DNA from 2 places in the Alteromonas sp. WD8-37 genome. Region 2 is predicted to be linked to the other one. Evidence: predicted binding sites of a transcription regulator. Region 2 holds the regulator's gene; the other holds the start of a gene.
The links. The regulator LexA, encoded in region 2, represses DNA repair genes until DNA is damaged. The targets are predictions, from matches to a motif close to TACTGTATNNNNATACAGTA.
Positions count from the first base shown of each region.

Region 1: the regulator LexA is predicted to act here: its motif matches at 6,125-6,144, upstream of imuA (translesion DNA synthesis-associated protein ImuA).

Region 1 is NZ_JBUZOV010000010.1:2,846-13,156, forward strand. It holds gene ACTUJZ_RS15285 (hypothetical protein) at 149-895, opposite strand; gene ACTUJZ_RS15290 (error-prone DNA polymerase) at 960-4,034, opposite strand; gene ACTUJZ_RS15295 (Y-family DNA polymerase) at 4,034-5,431, opposite strand; gene imuA (translesion DNA synthesis-associated protein ImuA) at 5,439-6,119, opposite strand; gene ACTUJZ_RS15305 (hypothetical protein) at 6,267-6,767, opposite strand; gene ACTUJZ_RS15310 (DUF885 domain-containing protein) at 6,770-8,515, opposite strand; gene ACTUJZ_RS15315 (DUF1820 family protein) at 8,556-8,882, opposite strand; gene ACTUJZ_RS15320 (M28 family metallopeptidase) at 9,081-10,311, shown strand, end outside.
Region 2 is NZ_JBUZOV010000003.1:95,842-106,152, forward strand. It holds gene ilvA (threonine ammonia-lyase, biosynthetic) at 1-1,498, shown strand, start outside; gene plsB (glycerol-3-phosphate 1-O-acyltransferase PlsB) at 1,542-3,983, opposite strand; gene ACTUJZ_RS09330 (DUF2177 family protein) at 4,100-4,516, opposite strand; gene ACTUJZ_RS09335 (GNAT family N-acetyltransferase) at 4,506-4,973, opposite strand; gene lexA (transcriptional repressor LexA) at 5,327-5,956, shown strand; gene coxB (cytochrome c oxidase subunit II) at 6,545-7,666, shown strand; gene ctaD (cytochrome c oxidase subunit I) at 7,676-9,292, shown strand; gene ACTUJZ_RS09355 (cytochrome c oxidase assembly protein) at 9,295-9,876, shown strand; gene ACTUJZ_RS09360 (cytochrome c oxidase subunit 3) at 9,908-10,311, shown strand, end outside.

The DNA.
Region 1 (10,311 bases), on a different contig from region 2:
CGAGCAAGATCATCGCCAATCTGAAAATTGAACGACTGTTCAAGTGTTTATAAAAAAATACCCCATTTGCCTGAGAAGCGCAATGAGAAAAGAGCACAGACTATTGGCAAAAATTACACTGCACGGTGTAGTTTAGATATTTACTATGTCATTGTTGCAAAATTTCGGCAGGTTGGTGGATCTGATAACGCTCATACAAGGCAGTGATAAGCCCTTGGTTTTGCGTGATAAACCGGCTAAAGTCGTCCACCAGTGCCGGGTGACGAATGGTCGATAAACGAAAACCGACCACAGTATACGGTAAGGCGGGGTCCAGAGTGAACGGGCCCAGTTCCGGTGTGGTAGAGGCAAAATGCTGTACCACATTCAATTCCAGGTTAGTGGCATCCACCCGGTCTAACTGCAACAATTGCAAAGCCGTTATCGAATCTTTGACTTCTACCAGGCGGGTCAGTTTTTGGTCGATACGTTGCTGCCAGTTAACCGGTGAAAAGCCTCTGGGCACAGCCAGGCGTGTAATCGAATCGATCCCTTTGCCGCGATTGTGGGGCTTGATGATGGTGCCCCCGACAATTTGCACCAATGGCACCGAAAAATGCTTTTGCGAGCTGACAGCACGTGGCACATACCATTTGGGGTTATCCGGATAAACAAAATCCACATTGCCTTTGGCTAGCTCGCGCTGTAACCGAAGAATGGGCATGGCGTGGTAGCTGAACGTGTGACCCGATTCTTTGGCATAGGCTTCAAGAATTGCCCAGCCCAGCCCTTTATCAATGGAGGACTGAAAATCATAGTGAGGGTAGTACTGAATATTCTGTGCACCGACAATAAAGGTTTCGGCGCGAACCGTGACGGCTAAAAACAGCGCCAGGAAGAAAGCTGACAAGCGCATAGCAATCCTAATTAAAAGTGTTCCTGCTAAGCATAGTCAATATTAAGCAAACAGCTACACTGGATTAATGAAAGTCGCGCGAGGCCACCTGCAACTCGCCTAACCAATCGGTACGATCGGTTAGCTTGCCGGCAATCACATGAATCACGCCTTCCGGGCTGCGCTCTAAAATACCGTCCACCTGGAGCAACCGGGCTTTCAGATAAGGCTGTTTTTGCGCCCGCGCGGTTGCCTGCCAGATAACCACATTGGTATTGCCGGTATGATCCTCCAGGGTTAAAAAGGTCACCCCCGAAGCGGTACCCGGGGCCTGCCGGCAGGTAACACAGCCTAACAGGTGAACCACCGATTGGTTCGCGGCAGTGGCCAGTTGCGCCGCCAGCGTCAGATTACGGATATTCTTATGCTGCAAAATCAGTTCGACCGGATGCTGGCGTAACGACACACTGGTAGCCGCATAATCTTCCAGCACATTAACGGTGTCGGAGGGGAATAAGACCAACTGGCTATCCTGACTCTGAGTTGCAAATAACGGCAGATCGCTGTGTTTATCCATCAACTGCCAGCGAGCCTGGTAGCGATTTGCCCCCAACTGATGAAAGGCATCGGCACTGGCCAGAGCTTCCAGCTCATTGGCCCGCAGCAGATCCAGCTGGCGGATGTCAGTGGTGTGAACAAAGCCACCGGACGGGCGCTGGGCTAATAATGCCTGGATATGATCCTCATTGAGCCCCTTGACCAGGCACAAGCCTAAGCGAATTTTTTTGTGGTGCCCGCTTATGATCACCTGGTGAGCCCAGTCAGAGTGATTAATACACACCGGCAGTACATCAATCTCGTGGCGCCGGGCGTCCTGAATCAGTTGCGCCGGGGTGTAAAAGCCCATGGGCCAGCTATTGAGCAGGCCTACGTAAAACTCCACCGGGAAGTAATATTTTAACCAGCACGAAACATAGGCCAGCACCGCAAAAGAAGCACTGTGCGACTCCGGAAAACCATAACCACTAAACCCTTTGATTTGATCAAACAGGCGCGTGGCAAAGTTAGCGTCATAGCCTTTGTCAAGCATGCCGTCGATGAGCTTTTGCCGAAACTCATGCAGGCGGCCATTTTTTTTCCAGCTGGCCATGGCCCGGCGCAACTGGTCTGCCTCACCACCGGTAAAGCCGGCTGCCACCATGGCCAGCTGGATCACCTGCTCCTGAAAAATCGGTACACCCATGGTACGGCCCAGCACCCGTTCTACATCCGGTGACGGGTAGGTGATATGTTCCTGGCCCTGACGGCGTTTTAAATACGGGTGCACCATGTCACCCTGGATGGGGCCGGGGCGGACAATGGCAATTTGGACCACCAGATCATAATAGGTTTGGGGCTTTAAGCGTGGCAACATGCTCATTTGCGCCCGCGACTCAATCTGAAACACTCCCACGGTATCGGCCCGTCCAATCATCTCATACACCTGGGCATCATCGCCCAGGCCGGTAATAAAGGGAATGGAGACCGGCACCGGCGAGTGTGCATTAATTGTTTCAAAAGTACGCCTGATAGCCGATAACATGCCCAGCGCCAGCACATCGACCTTGAGCAGGCCGAGGGTTTCCAGATCGTCTTTGTCCCACTGGATAACCGTGCGCTCTGCCATTGAGGCATTTTCCACCGGGACCAGTTCATACAGTGGGCCGGAAGAGATCACAAAGCCGCCCACATGCTGTGACAGATGCCGGGGAAAGCCCACCACTTCATTGACCAGTGCAATCAGCTGGCGCACTTTAGCTGACTCAGGATGAAAGCCCAATTCGGCTAACTGGGTTTGCCAGGGAATCGTGCGGTCGCGCCGGTTGATATTTTTAATCGCAAAGTCGAGTTGCGATTCGGCAAATCCCAGCGCTTTGCCCACTTCGCGAAAGGCACTGCGAAAGCGAAAACTGATCACCGTGGCGGCCAGGGCGGTGCGCTCGCGGCCGTATTTTTGGTAGATATACTGAATGATTTCTTCGCGCCGCTGATGTTCAAAATCCACATCGATATCGGGCGGCTCATCCCGCTCTTTGGAGATAAAGCGTTCAAACAGCACATCAATCTGGCGCGGGTCCACCGCAGTAATTTCCAGGCAGTAGCACACTACCGAATTAGCCGCCGAGCCCCGCCCCTGATACAAGATGCCCTGGGCCTTGGCAAACTGCACAATGTCGTAAATGGTCAGAAAAAAATATTCATACTGTTGTTCGGCAATCAGCGCCATTTCTTTTTCGATAGTGGCCCGAATGCCCGGACTGATATTTTGCCCGAAACGTCGTGTGATGCCGGTTTCCACACATTCACGCAGGTAGGTTTGCGCGGTATAGCCAGCCGGGATGATTTCGGCCGGATACTGATATTGCAGCTCTTGCAGTGAAAAGGTGCAGCGGCTGGCAAGCTCAGTGGCGGTGTCCAGCCAGGCCGCCGGGAACAGTTTTTGTAACTTGGCCGGGGCGCGCAGCACCCGCTCTGCATTGGCCAGGTTAACAAAGCCGAGCTGGTCTACCGTGGTATGACGGTTAATCGCATGCAGCACCTGCTGTAAGGGCAGCCGATCAGCATGATGAAACAATACCTGGGAGGTGGCCAGCACCGGCAACTGATACTGTTGCTGCAGCCTCACCACCTCCTGCAGATGGGCTTCATCGGTGCCGTCCAACAGCCGGCTGGCCGCCAGATAACAGCGGGTGCTGTGAAAACGTGTCAGCCAGCGCCCCCAGTGATCATTGGTTTGGCTGGAGGCCCCAGGCAGCCACAGCACATAGCAGTGGCGCAGCGACTTAATGTCCCATTCTGCCAGCTGGTACTCGCCCTTTGGGGAGCGGCGGCGGGCATTGGTAATAATGCGGCATAATTCTGCATAGGCTGCCTTGGTGGGGCACAACAGAACCAGCTCCAACGACTCGGCCAGGCTAAAGCGGCTGCCTACAATCAACTGCAATGATAGATTATTACGGCGAATTTCGGCATAGGCACGAACCACTCCGGCCACCGAGCACTCATCGGTGATGGCCAGGCTGCGATACCCTAAAAAGGCTGCGGTATTGACCAGCTCCTCGGGATCCGAAGCGCCGGTCAAAAAACTAAAATTAGACTGACAAATGAGTTCGGCCACCATCAGCAATACCAGCCTTGTACAAACCATTGTTGCTGGTCGTCACGAAACAACTGTAGCCGTCGCCCATCCTGAGTGCGGCCGATAAAGTAATCGCGCTTGACCGGATGACCATCCCACCAGCCGGTTTGAATGCGCACCGGGCCATATTCAATATGCGGCGATTCATTAAGCGGACGCGGCTGGGTAAAACATACAGCCGGCAGCGTCTGTGGATGGCTGTGAGCTGCTGGCCGGGGGTGGCTGACCAACAATTTTTCAGGCCGGTAATCCTGCCCGCTGGCCGGGTAGGCGATGGCAGCGCTACCCAACCGGGTTTGTAGGCGACTTAGCAGGTGCTTTTGCGCAAACACATGCACCCGGTGGGCAAAAAAATCGTCGGTTTGCTCTTCGACCGCTTCGAGCTCGGTGACCGCCAGGCTGACTTTAACCACAGGTGCATCCAGCTCCAGTTGCTCTAGTTTTAATGTGATGAGACTTTGCCACAAACTGAGTCGGGAAAGGGCAGAAGCAGCCTGTATCAACATGGGCTGGGGCGGCTGCTCGCGAAAATGCAGGGTAAACGCGAGGGTCCTGGTGCGCTGATTACGCAGCCGGGCAAACATCAAACATTCGTCGGTCAGGCTGCTGAGTAATGGTTCAAGATGTTGGGCATGGCTGATTTCATAGGAAGGTTCGGCCACGCTGTGAAAATGTTCATCAGGATGAAAATACTGTACCCGGGGAAAAGCTTCGGCCCGCAAGGCACACAGGTACTCAATCAACGTGTTGTCAAAGCGCTGACCCAGTTCACTGACCGGCATGGCCAGCACCTGTGCCAGAGAACGCACGCCTACTCGCTGCAAAGCGTGTTGCTGCTTATCCGTCAGGTGAGTGGCACTTAGCGGGCAACGCGCCAGCGCCTGTTTGATACTGGCAGGTTCGGTCAGCAGTCTATCGGCGCCGCTTTCCGCCAGCACCTGGGCAGCTTCCACGCCCCAGGCGGTGCCAAAATGAAAACTTACCCCGGCTGCCTGCATTTCATTGCTCAGAGTTTGCCATACCACATCCAGCCCGCCGTAATAGCGGATCAACGGGTCGAGCCGAATGGCCAGCCCGCCAGGCGGCTGCAGCACGATGTCTGCAGCCAGGGCATACAGGCGATGGGCCAGGCTGCGCAGATGACGCAACTGGCGTGCTTCACAATAATCCATGATGGTCAGGGCCGGGCATAAAGCAGCTGCCTGCGCCATGCCCATACCGGGCTGAACGCCTTCGCGCGCTGCCGCCGGACTTACCTGCAGTAACCGGTTCTGGCTGGCCTGATAAATCACCAACGCCCCTTGCGCACGGGTTTGCCCAAACCGTTGCACATGGTCCAGCGTCAGCTGATAGCAATTAAAATAAGCCCACAACTGCATCGGTCATTCAGCCTGCAACGGCATCGGATGGCGCTGGCGCAGCGCCCTGCATCAGCCGGGTGATGGTCGTATTGTGCGGTGTGTAGGGTAAGGCCACTTCGGTGTGCTGGCCGGGCCAGCCTCCCACCTGTTTGGCGATTTCCACCTGCAACCCATGGCGGGCCGAATATAAAGACAAATCCAGCGCTACGGGCAAGGCCACCCGGGCTGCCTGGCTGGCTTCGTACAAGACACATAATACATGATGCTGACTGGCGGCCACCTGTAAGCGGCGGGCCTGCTTTGGGTTCACCTGATTGTGCCAAAGTATCACCAGGTAACAGGCTTCACTTTTTACACATTGCTCGGCGGCCCACAAGGCATCATCTGAAGTGGCGGGGCGGGTGCATATTATTTTGTGGGGGTCCAGCTCCAGCTGCTGTAACCAGGCTTCGGTGATCATGCCTGGCGCATTGATAAACATCAGCAATTTTTGTTGCGGATTGTGCCGCATCAGCTGTTGTAACAGGGTCAGCTCACCGACCCCGGGCAATGAGCGTATCCGGACCAGCCCGGCCTGAGGAAAACCGCCGCCCAACAGAGTATCCAGGTTGGCAAAACCACTGGCCAGTCGGGCCTGGGAAGCGGCCTGCGGATCACTGGCGCGCCAAATCTGACGATGCTGTTGAAGTTGGGTTATCGAAGTCATAAATCACCTGTATATATGTACAGTATTATAGGTGATTTATAAGCCAGCGCAAGCTGCTCAGATTAATTGAACAGCGAAAAAAAACGCCGGGCCTGTGGCACCAGCGTTTTTTAATTTTACCGTCAATGAGTTAGGGGCAGCGGCAAATTATGCCGGTTGTTCGGCACCGGTCTCTGTGGTCAGCGCCGGCTGGGACAGATGTGCACAGGTTTGCAGGTAGCCGTCTGGGGTGTTTTGCACCCAGGCCAGGCGCACCTGGCTGGGCTGCTTTTTCATGACCTCACGGATCTGCTCCAGGCTGACATCCGGGTGTTTTTTTAATGCCCGGGTCAAGGCTTCTTCGACCTTGTAGCCTTTTTCAAAACAATCGGTGATCACCGTGGCAAAGTTACCCACCACAAACCGCAGTGCCGGGTAATCGGCCGCATTGATCAAGCGTTTAGCGTACGCGCTTTCCAGCCGGCTGGTGTAGATGCGTTGCAGCTCATCACACACATGCACCAGGCTGGTATAGGCTTCGCCCACCCGGCGGGCATTGGTTTTGGCGGTCTGCCGCGAGAGCGCCACTTCGCGCTGCAGGTTTTGTGCTCTGATCACAAAAAAAATCAGCACCAGCACCAAAAAACCGATTACTCCAAATGCCACCATGATTATTGCCCTGCCTGGTGTTGCTCGATGTATTGATTGATGTTTTTTTCAAGAATAAACAGCGGCACCGAGCCATGCTCCAGCACAGCGCTGTGAAATTCGCGCACATCAAAGTCCGCGCCCAGTGCCGCTTCGGCTTTTTCACGCAGGGCTTTGATTTTGATCTCACCAATTTTGTAAGACAGCGCCTGGGCCGGCCATGAAATATAACGGTCTACCTCGGTGGTAATATTGTGCTCCGACAAAGCGGTGTTTTTCATCATATAATCAATGGCCTGCTGGCGGCTCCAGCCAAACATGTGCATGCCGGTATCCACCACCAGGCGACAGGCCCGCCACATCTCGTAACTTAAGCGGCCAAAGTGATCATAGGGCGAGTTATACATGCCCATTTCAATGCCCAAAAATTCAGCGTACAGGCCCCAGCCTTCACCAAAAGCCGAAATATAGGTTTCCTGGCGTACCGGCGGCACATTGTCCATCTCATCGGCTAACGAAATTTGCAAATGGTGACCCGGTACGGCTTCGTGCAGAGTCAGTGCCGGCAGGGCATACAGGGGGCGCTTATCCAATGCATAGGTATTTACCCAGTAATAGCCCGGCTCGGTCTCTTTAGATGGATGAATATAGCGGCCAGTGGTGTATTTAGGTGCGATATCGTCGGGCACCGGCGCGACCCCGTACGGCTTACGCGGCAGGGTTTCAAAAAAGCGCGGCAGCTGAGCATCGGCTTGTTTAGCCAGATAAGACGCTTGCTTGATCAGCGCATCGGCACTGTCCGCATAAAATTGCGGGTCACTGCGTAAAAAGGCAATAAAGTCATCGATGTTGCCCTCAAAGCCCACCTCATCCACAATCTGCTGCATATTCTGGCGAATGCGTTTGACCTCACGCAAACCCAACTCATGAATTTGGCGCGCGGTCATATCGGTGGTGGTGTAGTGGGCGATGCGGTTTTGATAATACTGCTCGCCCTGGGGCCAGGAGTTGGCTGCAATGTCGTCCCGCGAACCCGGAATATACTCGTCGACCATAAAATCATAAAAGCGCTGAAACGCCGGCACCACCTGGTTGCTGATAAGCTTTTGGGCCTGCTGCTGTAGCCGGTCGTGCTCTTCGATATGTTCAGGTATGGTTAACAACGGCGCATAAAACACACTGTCGGCGGCATCATCGACTAAAAAGGGCGAAATGCTGTCTTCATACCCGGCCAGGACCTGCTGCGGCTGGGTGTAATCTTCGGCCAGCCCTTGTTGCATATAGGCAATCTGCTGGTCGATATACGCCGGGATGGCGGCTAGCTGCTCAAGATACGTGGTGTAATCATCTTGCTGACGAAAACTGATGTTGTTGGGCAGCGATGCCAGCGCACTGTGAAAGCCGTATTCTGAAGTGATGGGCACCTTATAGGCGCCAAAGCGGTATTCATCCACATAATTGTTTAACCGGTATTGCTGCATCAGCAGGGTGATCCGCTCATTGTCGGTCAGGGCCTGCGCATCGATGGCAGCGAGCTTGTCCAGATAGGTCTGGTATTGCTGGTGGTGGGCTTTCAATGCGGCTGGGGAAATATCGGCCGGTACCGTATCCCGCACCTGGGATTCATACTGCCAGATGGTGTCGGTCAGCTGAGTCAGCTGCTCGCCGGCCGGGCTGGCCATCGCCGAGGTCGGCAGTACAGCCAGCAATAACCAGCCGGCCACACGCGTAGGGCGGCATAAAGAGATAAACGCAATCGGTAATTTCATAGGGACATCCGCTGTATTGGGCCCGTCGGGCAGGCATCATTCAGTCTTTTTTCGGGGTGTAAATGGGGCCGGGAAAGGCGGTAATTTTGTCAGACAATGTGCTGATCTTGGCACTGCCTTGTTTTTTGACCACATCTATTCGTAACACATTGTGCATCGGAACGTAAGTTGATGTGACATCAGCAAATTCTGATTTTAGCTTTTCATGGCTTGGATCCACCACCACACTGCTGTGGGTGTCCCACACAAAATCGCCAATCTCGATAAAGCCAAACAAGGCGCCCTGGCTAACCTGGCGCACATACAATTCATAGCGCTGGCCATTGCTGACAAACTGCACCCGGTATACAGGCTGACTGTGGGTCATAGCATTACATCGTATCAATCCTTCAATAAGCCGATTTTACCCCTTCCACGGCTGATCACAATACTCTGCTGCACGTACACAGCAGCACATCATCCGCCGCTGTAAACATAGCCTTGGGCTTATATCCGATTGCAAGGCTGGTCATTTGCTGTGGCTGGTATACCATAACCTTTCTTTCACGCTAATAACCTGACGATTATGATAAAAAAATTACTATTAGGTGCCATGGTGTCTGCATTGAGCGCAGTGGCCTATGGCCACGGCACACCGGCGCAGTCCGCCCAGGACATGGCGTTTGCGCCCGACACTAACCGCATTAAATCGCATTTGTTTTTTTTAGCCGATGACTTGCTTGAAGGCCGGGATACCGGCTCGCGCGGCCATGATATCGCATCCCTGTACATCGCCACCGAATTTGCCAAATATGGCCTGACGCCCATGGGCACCGATGGCTATATGCAGTCGGTGCCTTTTCGTAAAGCCACCCTGGTGCAGGAGTCGCCCAAGCTGACCTTAACCACCGACAGTGGTGAGCGTGCCTTTAGCTACCCGAAAGAGTATCTAACCGGCCCGGACCTGCTGAATACCGACACCAGCCTGAGTGGCGAAATGGTGTTTGCCGGTTACGGCATTGTGGCCGATGAGCTGGAGCACAATGACTATGATGGTCTGGATGTGGACGGCAAAATAGTCGTCATTCTATCCGGCAAGCCGGCGTCTTTTCCCAGCGAAATGGGCGCGCACTTGGCCTCTGGCAAGCAAAAAGCCCAGTATGCGGTAGACCGCGGTGCCATTGGTATGATTTCCATCACCACCCCGACCGCCGAAAAAGTGCGCCCTTACCAAAGCCGCCTGAGCTATATTCACACGCCGAGCATGGCCTGGTTAAACAGTAACAATCAGCCGGCCAATACCTTTGAGCAACTAAAAGGCTCAGCCTTTTTAAGCAAAGCCGCAGCCACTGAGCTGTTTGCCAAGGCGCCGATGACGCTGGATGAGATTTATGCGCAGCTGGAACAGGATAAAACACCGGCCGGATTTGCGTTGCCAGGTACCTTGAGCCTGAGCAAGCAAAGCAAGCACGACAAAATCACCAGCCCCAATGTGGTCGCAGCGGTAGAAGGCTCGGACCCTGAGCTGAAAGACGAATATGTGGTATTTTCAGCCCACTCTGATCACATCGGCTTTGCCAAAACGGTCAAAAAAGACAACATCAACAATGGCGCCATGGACAATGCCTCCGGTACCGCCATCATGCTGGAAACCGCGCGTCTGTTCAGCCAGCGGGAAACCAAGCCTAAGCGCTCTATCTTGTTTGTGTCAGTGACCGGCGAAGAAAAAGGCCTGTTAGGCGCCGATTATTTTGCCAATAATCCCACTGTGCCGGTGAATAAGATGGTAGCCAATGTGAATTTGGATATGCCTATTC
Region 2 (10,311 bases):
GGCGCCGGTTTATGATGTGGCGGTCGCCAGCGAACTGACCACCATGAACCGGCTGTCCACCGAGCTAGGCAACACAGTATTGTTGAAGCGCGAAGACCAACAGCCGGTGAAATCTTTTAAATTACGCGGCGCCTACACCCGCCTGTGTGCGTTAAGCCCGCAGCAGCAGGCTGCTGGCGTGATTGCGGCTTCAGCAGGCAACCATGCCCAGGGGCTGGCCTATGGCGCCCGGGTCAAAGGCATTCAGGCCACTATCGTGATGCCCGAAACCACGCCGGAGATTAAGGTGGCCGCCGTGCAGCAATTTGGGGGTGATCAGGTCACTGTCATTCAGCATGGCACTAACTTTGACCAGGCCAGCCAGCACGCGCGAGCCCTGGCCGACCAGCATGGCTATACCTTTGTGCCGCCGTTTGATGATCCGGATGTGATTGCCGGGCAGGGCACGGTGGCCAAGGAGTTGCTGGAGCAACAACCGCAGCTGGATATGGTGTTTGTGGCGGTGGGCGGCGGTGGTCTGGCCGCCGGTATCGCGGTGTATTTAAAACAATTGAACCCGGCCATCCGCGTGATTGCCGTGGAAAGTGAAGAGTCGGCCTGTTTTGCGGCTGCACGCCAGGCGGGCAAGCCGGTGGCGTTGCCGTCGGTGGGTATTTTTGCCGATGGCGTGGCGGTTAAAACCATGGGCGAGGAAACTTTTCGACTGTGCAATCAGTTTGTCGATGAGATCATCACCGTCTCCAACGACGAGATCTGCGGCGCCATCAAAGATATTTTTGATGATACCCGGGTGATTGCCGAGCCGGCCGGTGCCTTGTCGGTGGCCGGGATCCGCAAATATGTGCGCGAACACGGGATAAGCGGTAAACGGCTGGGCGGTGTCTTGTGCGGGGCGAATATTAACTTTCACACGCTACGCTATGTCTCCGAGCGCTGCGAGCTAGCCGAGCAAAAAGAAGCGGTATTTGCTGCCACCTTGAAAGAGCAACCCGGCGCCTTTAAACAATTTTGTGAAGCATTGGGCGGTAAAACCATCACCGAGTTTAATTACCGCTACGGCCATGAACAGCAGGCCAAGGTGTTTGTGGGAGTCAAACTCAAACAGGGGCAGGCCGAGTTTGCCCGCTTGCAGGCGCATCTGGATGCGCATGGTTATGCCTGTGTGGATTTAAACCACAACGAACTGGCCAAGCTGCATGTGCGGCATATGGTTGGCGGGCGGCCGCCGGCACTGCTTAACGAGACAGTATTTGCCTTTGAGTTTCCGGAGTATCCCGGGGCGTTGCTGAGCTTTTTAAATACCCTGGGTGAGCGCTGGAACATTACCTTGTTTCATTATCGCAATCATGGTGCTGCCCGTGGCCTGGTGCTGGCCGGCTTCGAGCTGCCGCCGGCGAGCCGGCCGGCGTTTGATGCCCATTTGCAGGATTTAGGGTATAGCTACAGTGAAGTGACCGAAGATCCGGCTTATCGCCATTTTTTGGCGGCGACTGACTAGGAGCTGGCGGCGCCGGTATCAAAACCGGTGCCGCTATACTTGCCTACAGCTCCACATTTTCCAGGTGCTGGATGATCTCCGGCCACACCAAGGCCTGCACATCCTGACGTAGCGCGGCACTTTCTTCACAATGCTTTAGGCTGCCATCAGCGGTGGAGTCCAGCCAGTGGTTTTCCCGCAGCGCGGTGATAAAGCTGGAGAGGACATTTTTATCGTAAAATTCTGGCGAACTTAGCCCGTATAACACCGACAATCGCTCTGCCACCTTACGACTGGTGCGCTCCAGCTCACTGCGCGAAATTACTTTGGCTTTGGCGATGATCGCCAGCACCACCGCATAGCGCTGGAAGGTTTCCTGCATACAGCGGCTTAACAGCCAGGCAGCATGATAATCCTGGTTATTGGCTTCTGGCGGCAGCAGGCAGGCGTCATCCTGGCGCAGCAGCCCCTGGCTAAGCATTTGGTTGATGAGCTTGTCGGTATAGGCCAGTGCCTGATCCTGGCTCATATGTATAAATAGCTCGCGCTGCAACAGCGGATACAGGGCCGCCACCAGTTGCAGCACAGCATCGCGGCGACAGGCGCGGTGGGCAAACACCGCCGCCATGATGATGCCGGGCAGGGCAAACAGATGCAGAATATTATTACGGTAATAGGTCAGCAGCACTGCCGAGTCAGTTTGCGGGCGCACCAATTTGCCATAGCCGTCATTACAAAACTCAAAGCGATTAAGCTGCTGCATGTGGGCCACCATCTGCGCTCCGGTTTCATCCGGTACCGTACAGTCGGCAGAAAACGGCGCTTCGCGCTGCAAATGCAAAAAGGCATCCAGCGAGTGGGTCAGCTCTTGCTGGCTCATGGTTTTGTTTTTACTGGATAACAAACACAACGCGGTCAGTGCCATACCATTGATGGCGGCGGAGCGGTTGATGCGCAGCATCACCTCATTGGCCAGATCGTTGACCATGGGCGTCAGCCAGGCTGGTTTTTTGTCCGGATCGGCGGGCAATTTTTGTCGCCAGTCGGGCAACTGCTTTTCTAAAAACTGATTGAGCTGGATGGGCTCGCCAAAGTTCACATAGCCATAGCCATAATTTTTGAGCTTGCGGATGGCTGAGAAAATTTGCCAGTTCGACTCTTTTTTCTTGCCGCTGCCTTTGAGCTCTTTGAGGTAGCTTTTCACTTCCATCACATTTTCATAGCCGATATACACCGGCACAATGCTGACCGGGCGTTTAACCCCTTTAAGTACCGCCTGCATGGTCATGGCCAGCATGCCGGTCTTGGGCGGGATCAGACGGCCGGTACGGCTGCGCCCACCCTCCGGGTAGTATTTGACCGAATAGCCTTTGTTGAACAACAGCTCCAGGTATTCGCGAAACACTGCGGTGTACAACTTATTCCCGGCAAAACTGCGGCGTAAGAAAAACGCGCCCCCGCGGCGAAAAATTTTGCCCACCGGCCAAAAATTGAGGTTAATACCGGCCGCGATGTGCGGGGTTACCATGCCTTCGTGATAAATCACATAGGTCAGCAGCAGATAATCCATGTGGCTGCGGTGGCAGGGCACATAAATGATCTCATGGCCATTACGGGCCAGCTCGCGGACCCTCTCGCTGTGGGCCACGCCGATGCCGTTGTAAATTTTATTCCAGATGCGGGTCAGCAAACGATCGCCAAAGCGCACCAGACCTTCGCGGTAGTCTGCGGCAATCTCATCGATGTAGGCCCGAGCATCCTCACGGGCTTGTTGCGGGGAGCTTTTTTTGCCATCACCGGCTTCGCTGATAGCGCGTTTGACCGCCGGGGCACCGAGCACTGCATTGTGCAGCTCCTGGCGCTCCAGTAAGGTGGGGCCGGTAAGGCTTTGACGCTTACGCTGAAAGTGAGTGCTTGCTACGCGTACCAGCTTGTGGGCAATCTGGGCATCACTGCCATGCTGGGAAGCCATGGAGGCGCACGATACCGCCTTACTTAAGCTGATAAAATTATCGCGGCCCAAAAAGCTCACAATAAACAATTTACGCAGCCAGCTGGGGGTGGCCGCATCAGCAATCAGATCACTAAAGCCCGGGCTGCCTTTGCCCGGCGCACGGCCCCAGGAAATAAACACCGGCACCACCTGCACATCCAGTTGCGGGTTGTCCCGGTGCAGATGAAACAGATCGGTAAACACCGCTTCAATATCAGTATGAGTTTGCTGGCGCGCCCGCACCGGTTGGGTCTTGCGTAAAAATAAGCACGACGGATACTGACGGCCACCCAACATCAGGGTGTCGGTGGGGCTGGGCAGCCCCAGTTTTTGAGTGGCCATGCGCAGCGCCAGCTGGTCGGTCACAGAGTTGCTGGGCATCAGGTAAATGATTGGTTTGCCGGTATCAATGCCCAGCTCACTTTGCACATCGGTGGGAATGGTGTGCGGCTTCACCAGCCATTTAACGGGATAATGAAACACTGACAGAAGCGTTTTGCGTATCCACGACATGAAAAAAATCCTGTGAGTAAAAAAACCGGCGCAGTGTATCACATGTCTTGCATAAATCTGACTTTGACGCCCGCGCCGGGCTGGTGCCAGGTGTAACGCCCGGTTACGCCGGGTAGTTAGTCAAAGATTTTAAGCCGTGCCACGCCGGCCCCCACCGCAGCCAGAATTGCGGTGGCGATAGAGCCCCAGGCCCAATCTACCAGGGTCATGGTCAATGGCCAGCCGGCTACAATAGAATAAGCGGTTAGATTATAAGTCCCGTAGGCAGTGGCGCCCAGCACGAAGCCATAACCAAATGCCGCACCCCAGGGTTTTTGTCGCGTGGGATTTACCGCCAGAAACACCACCGATAAGCAGTACAACAGATAAAAAACTATCCAGGGCCAGGTGATAAACTGAGCGCGCAGCAGGTCTGCAAAATATTCGGTATACAGGGGCATGGCGATCACGCCCAGCCACAAGCCGTCGAGTACGCCAAAGGTGATAAGTATGGCCAGATAGGCCAGCGCCAGTGAGGCAAATTTAGTCTTCATGCAGGTGATAACGCATTTCCACAATGTTTGGTTCAAAACCCGCTGCCTGATAGGCCCGGATCGCCCGGCTGTTGTTGGCAAATACTTCCAGGCGCAGTTCATCATAGCCCTGCTGGCGAACCCACTGGCCCAAAAACTGCAAAATTTGCTGCGCCACGCCCTGGCGCCGAAATGCCGGTTTGGTATACATGAACCCCACATAACCATGATAAGCATGGCGCAAGTACGCCTTGGAGGCGCGCAACTGCACATAGCCTGAGCCAATCACCTGGGCCTGGGTTTCGGCCACCGCGACCCGGGTCGAAGGGTCCTCCAGCAGATCGGCCAGATTGTAATACTGATAAGCATGGGCCACCCGGCGCGGAATATAGTCGGCCTCAGCACTGATAATGCGCTGTTGAAACTCGCTTAGCACAGGCAAATCCGCCTGCGTCGCATTCCGGCAAAAAATCGTCATACCAAGCATTCCTTTGGATTTCTATTTTCAGCATAGCAAACTTACGTTGATGGGCATGGTGACAAATTAAATCGGCTATTGTTGGTGAGCCAAGCTGACCTCAAATCAAAAGCCCAGCGTAGAGCATTAGGCAGAACAACTTTGAGCGGAGACCGTCATGAATGATTTTTACGATGCGATGCTAATAGTTCTAGGCGAATTAGCGTTTACCGGCTAGCGACTTTAGACAATCGCCTTTACGCTTCTCGACGCGGATTTTGCCCAGCACACCAATAAATTAGCCGCTGAACCCTTGCCAAACCCGGCTGACTGTATATACTCTCAGTATAACTGTATGTAAAACCAGGCTGTGTATGCGTCCACTGACCCCCCGACAAACCGAAGTGCTTGAACTGATCAAAGCCAACATGCGCGAAACCGGTATGCCGCCGACCCGTGCCGAAATTGCCAGCCGTTTAGGATTTCGCTCGGCCAATGCCGCCGAAGAGCATTTAAAAGCGCTGGCCCGCAAAGGGGTCATCGAGATTTTACCTGGCACCTCGCGCGGTATCCGGCTCACCACGCCGCTGGAAGATGAAGCCAGTAATGACGAGGTGGGTTTGCCATTGATAGGCCGTGTCGCCGCCGGCGAACCCATTCTGGCTCAGGAGCATATTGAAAGCCATTACCAGGTCGACCCGGCTTTGTTTAAACCCCATGCCGACTTTTTGTTGCGGGTGGATGGCATGAGCATGAAAGACATCGGTATTTTAGACGGTGACTTGTTGGCGGTACATCGTACCACTGATGTACACAATGGCCAGGTGGTGGTCGCCCGGGTCGAAGACGATGTGACGGTAAAACGGTTCGAAAAACGCGGTCACGAAGTACTGTTGCATGCTGAAAATGATGAATTTGCGCCTATCAAGGTCGATTTAACCGCCCAGGCGCTGGCCATCGAAGGCCTGGCAGTTGGCGTGATCCGCAACGCCGACTGGATGTAAACCCACACTACCCAAGCTTTCACTTGCGTAGTGACAGCGGGCTCAGATTGCCTGTTGCATAAGCCGAAAAAAACTTAGCTCACTACGCTATGCATCAGCCCACTGCCTTCCAGTGGGCTTTTTTATACGCTTATAACCTGTGCGCTCACAAAACGTGAGTCTCACCTCTCTTTAGGATTGTTGCTTAGGGGCTGAACGGCAGCAGTGCACGTTTTGCCCCACTGATGCCTCGGACCTAATGATGCTTAGTTTGTCTGTGTCATTATCAGTACCAGTTGTTCCTTTTTGATTATCTTCTTGTCGACCGACATCTTTGTCGCACCGCCTTTGCCACATTCTTGCGAAGCCTTTAAGACCAGCCTTAATTCAGTTACTTGCTAATTTTTTAAACAAATTTTAATTAAAACACTAGACTCGGCGATTTATTTGTTTAATTCTTATACCGTTATTAACATAAAAATAACAACCACATAAAAAGATCTGGTACGGAAAAGATCACACAATATCGCGGGATTGGCGGCGGCCATAGCCATCAATCACCGTCCATCACGGAGGTGTGGAGTGAACAAGCTCGCAAGTATCGTAATGATGGCTCTGGGAACACTTTTTGTTACAGCCCTGGCGCAGGCACAAACCGATCAGCCATCGCAAATCAACTTACGCAGAGGGGTGACGGACATCAGTGGCCAGGTATATGACCTGCACATGTTGATGTTTTATATCTGCGTGGTGATTGCCGTGGTGGTGTTTGGAGTGATGTTTGTCTCCATGTATCTGCACCGCAAATCCCGTGGCGCTGAACCGGCCAAATTTCATGAAAGTGTCAAAGTCGAGATTGCCTGGACTGTGGTGCCATTTTTGATTCTGGTCTTTATGGCGGTACCGGCGGCCAAAACCCTGATCGCCATGGAAGATACGCAAGAGCCGGACATGACTGTACTGGTGACCGGATCGCAATGGAAGTGGCATTACAAATACATGGATTCGGATGTGGAGTTTTATTCGCTGCTGGCGACTCAGCGTGAGCAGATCAGCAATCGCTTTGAAAAAAATGAAAATTATTTACTCGAAGTGGACCGGCCGCTGGTTATCCCCACCGGTCAGAAAGTGCGCTTTTTGATTACCTCAGACGATGTGATTCATTCCTGGTGGGTACCGGATTTTGCGGTGAAAAAAGATGCCAACCCCGGCTTTATCAACGAAGCCTGGACCAAGGTTAACGAGCCGGGGTTATACCGCGGCCAGTGCGCTGAGCTGTGCGGCAAGGATCATGGCTTTATGCCCATTGTGGTCATTGCCAAAGAGCCGGCCGAGTTTGCCAGCTGGATGGATCAGGAGCAGGCCCGTCTGCGAAAAGCCAAAGAAGAAGAGCAACGTCTGCTAGCCATGAACATGAGCAAGGATGAACTGATGAGCGTGGGTGAAAAAGTCTACAACGCCACCTGTGCAGCCTGTCATATGCCAAATGGTGAGGGCCTCAAAGGCACCTTCCCGGCTCTCAAAGGCAGCAAGATGGCACTGGAAGATATGCAGGGCCATATCGACATCGTCGTTAATGGCAAAACCGGTACCGCCATGCAGGCCTTTGGCAAGATGCTTTCGCTCAAAGAGCTGGCGGCGGTGATCACCTACGAGCGTAATGCCTGGGGCAATAACACCGGTGAGCTGGTGCAGCCAAAAGATATCGACGCATTTAACAAAGGGCAATAGGAGCGCAGCATGGCCAATGTTTCTGAACATCCAACAACCGATGCACACGGCGCGGATGCCCATGATGACCATCATGAGCATCATATTCCCAAAGGGATCATGCGCTGGTTGCTGACCACCAACCATAAAGACATCGGCACCCTGTATTTATGGTTCTCGTTCATCATGTTTTTAACCGGTGGCGCCATGGCCATGGTGATCCGGGCTGAATTGTTCCAACCCGGCTTACAGATTGTGGAGCCTGATTTTTTCAACCAGATGACCACGGTACACGGGCTCATCATGGTATTTGGCGCGGTCATGCCTGCTTTTGTCGGGCTGGCTAACTGGCTGGTGCCGATGATGATTGGCGCGCCGGATATGGCGCTGCCGCGCATGAATAACTGGAGCTTCTGGATCCTGCCCTTTGCCTTTACCATCTTACTGGCATCGTTGTTTACCGAAGGCGGCGGCCCCAACTTTGGCTGGACCTTCTATGCGCCATTGTCGACCACCTACAGCAATGACAGCACAGCCCTGTTTGTGTTTTCGGTGCACATCATGGGGATCTCCTCCATCATGGGCGCTATCAATGTCATCGTAACCATCTTTAATATGCGCGCACCGGGCATGACCTGGATGAAGATGCCGCTGTTTGTATGGACCTGGCTGATTACCGCCTTTTTGTTGATTGCGGTGATGCCGGTGCTGGCCGGGGCGGTCACCATGGTGCTGACGGATAAATTTTTTGGCACCAGCTTTTTTGATGCCGCCGGCGGTGGCGATCCGGTGATGTTCCAGCATATTTTCTGGTTCTTTGGTCACCCCGAAGTTTACATCATGATCCTGCCGGCATTTGGCATTATCTCGCACATCATTCCTACCTTTGCCCGCAAGCCGTTGTTTGGCTATGCCTCTATGGTGTACGCCACCGCCTCCATTGCCTTTTTGTCGTTCATTGTGTGGGCCCACCACATGTTTACCACCGGCATGCCGGTGTACATGGAAATGTTTTTTATGTTTGCCACCATGCTGATTTCGGTACCCACCGGGGTCAAGGTGTTTAACTGGGTGGCCACCATGTGGCGCGGTTCGATGACCTTTGAAGTGCCGATGCTCTTCGCCCTGGCCTTTATCGTGTTATTTACCATTGGCGGCTTGTCCGGGCTGATGCTGGCTATTACGCCGGTGGATTTTCAGTACCATGATACCTACTTTGTGGTAGCCCATTTTCACTATGTACTAGTCACCGGGGCTATCTTTTCCATCATGGCGGCCGTGTATTACTGGCTACCGAAGTGGACCGGGCGCATGTTTAACATCGGTCTGGCCAAATGGCATTTTTGGTGCTCGCTGATCTCGGTCAATGTGTTGTTTTTCCCCATGCACTTTGTCGGGCTGGCCGGTATGCCACGGCGGATCCCTGACTACTCACTGCAATTTGCTGATTACAATCAGTGGATCAGCATCGGCGGGTTTGCCTTTGGGCTGTCCCAATTCATCTTTTTAGCGCTGGTGATCCAGGCCTGCCGCAAACAGGGCGAGCCGGTCAGTGACCGGGTGTGGGAAGGCGCGGAAGGGCTGGAGTGGGAAATTCCGTCGCCGGCACCGTACCACACCTTTGAAACGCCGCCGGTGGTGAAATAGCCATGGCCACTGCCAGCAACCACACCCTGGTGCTGCGGCTGGTGATTGTTGTCATCGGCATGTTTGGCTTTGGCTTTGCGTTGGTGCCCTTGTATGACGTGTTTTGCGATCTCACCGGCATCAATGGCAAAACCAGCGCCAACGCGGCGGTGTACGATGCGCCGGTGGTCGACACCAGCCGCGAAATCACGGTGGAGTTTTTGACCCGCACCCATACCGGCATGCCGTGGGAGTTCCGGGCCAATACTCAACGCATCAAAGTCCACCCGGGCCAGCTCAGCACGGTGGAGTTTTTTGTGCGTAACCCCATGCGCAAAGATTTTGTTGCCCAGGCCATCCCCTCGGTCTCACCGGGCGAAGCTGCGCTGTATCTGAATAAAACCGAATGTTTTTGCTTTAACCAGCAACCGCTGGCTGCTGGCGACCAGGCCACTATGCCCATGTCGTTTTATGTCGACCCGGCACTACCGGCAGAGATCACCTATTTTACTGTGCAATACACGCTGTTTGATGTCACTGAGCGGGCGGATTCTTTAGACGCCCAACCTAATCCTTACCTGAACCGCACGGCTCAGGGCGATTAACTGCAACGGAGCGAGCCGGATGGAGAAAGTCATGTCACAGTCCCACGAAAAATACTATGTGCCCGCCCAGAGTCCCTGGCCGATTGTCGGGGCGGTGGCGCTATTTCTTATTGCGGTGGGGGCGGCCAATGTAGTGATTGAATCCACCCGCGATACCGATGGCTATGGCGGGTATATCCTGGCCGCCGGCATGCTGATATTGCTGGTGATGATTGTCGGCTGGTTTAAAAATCAGATTGATGAGTCGATGGCCGGCCTGTACAGCGACCAGCTAGGGCGCTCCTATCGCCAGGGCATGGCCTGGTTTATTTTTTCAGAAGTGATGTTTTTTGCCGCTTTTTTTGGTGCTTTGTTTTATGCCCGTACCATTGCGGTGCCCTGGCTGGGTGGCGCCTCCAACAATGCCATGACCAACGCGGTATTATGGCCGGAGTT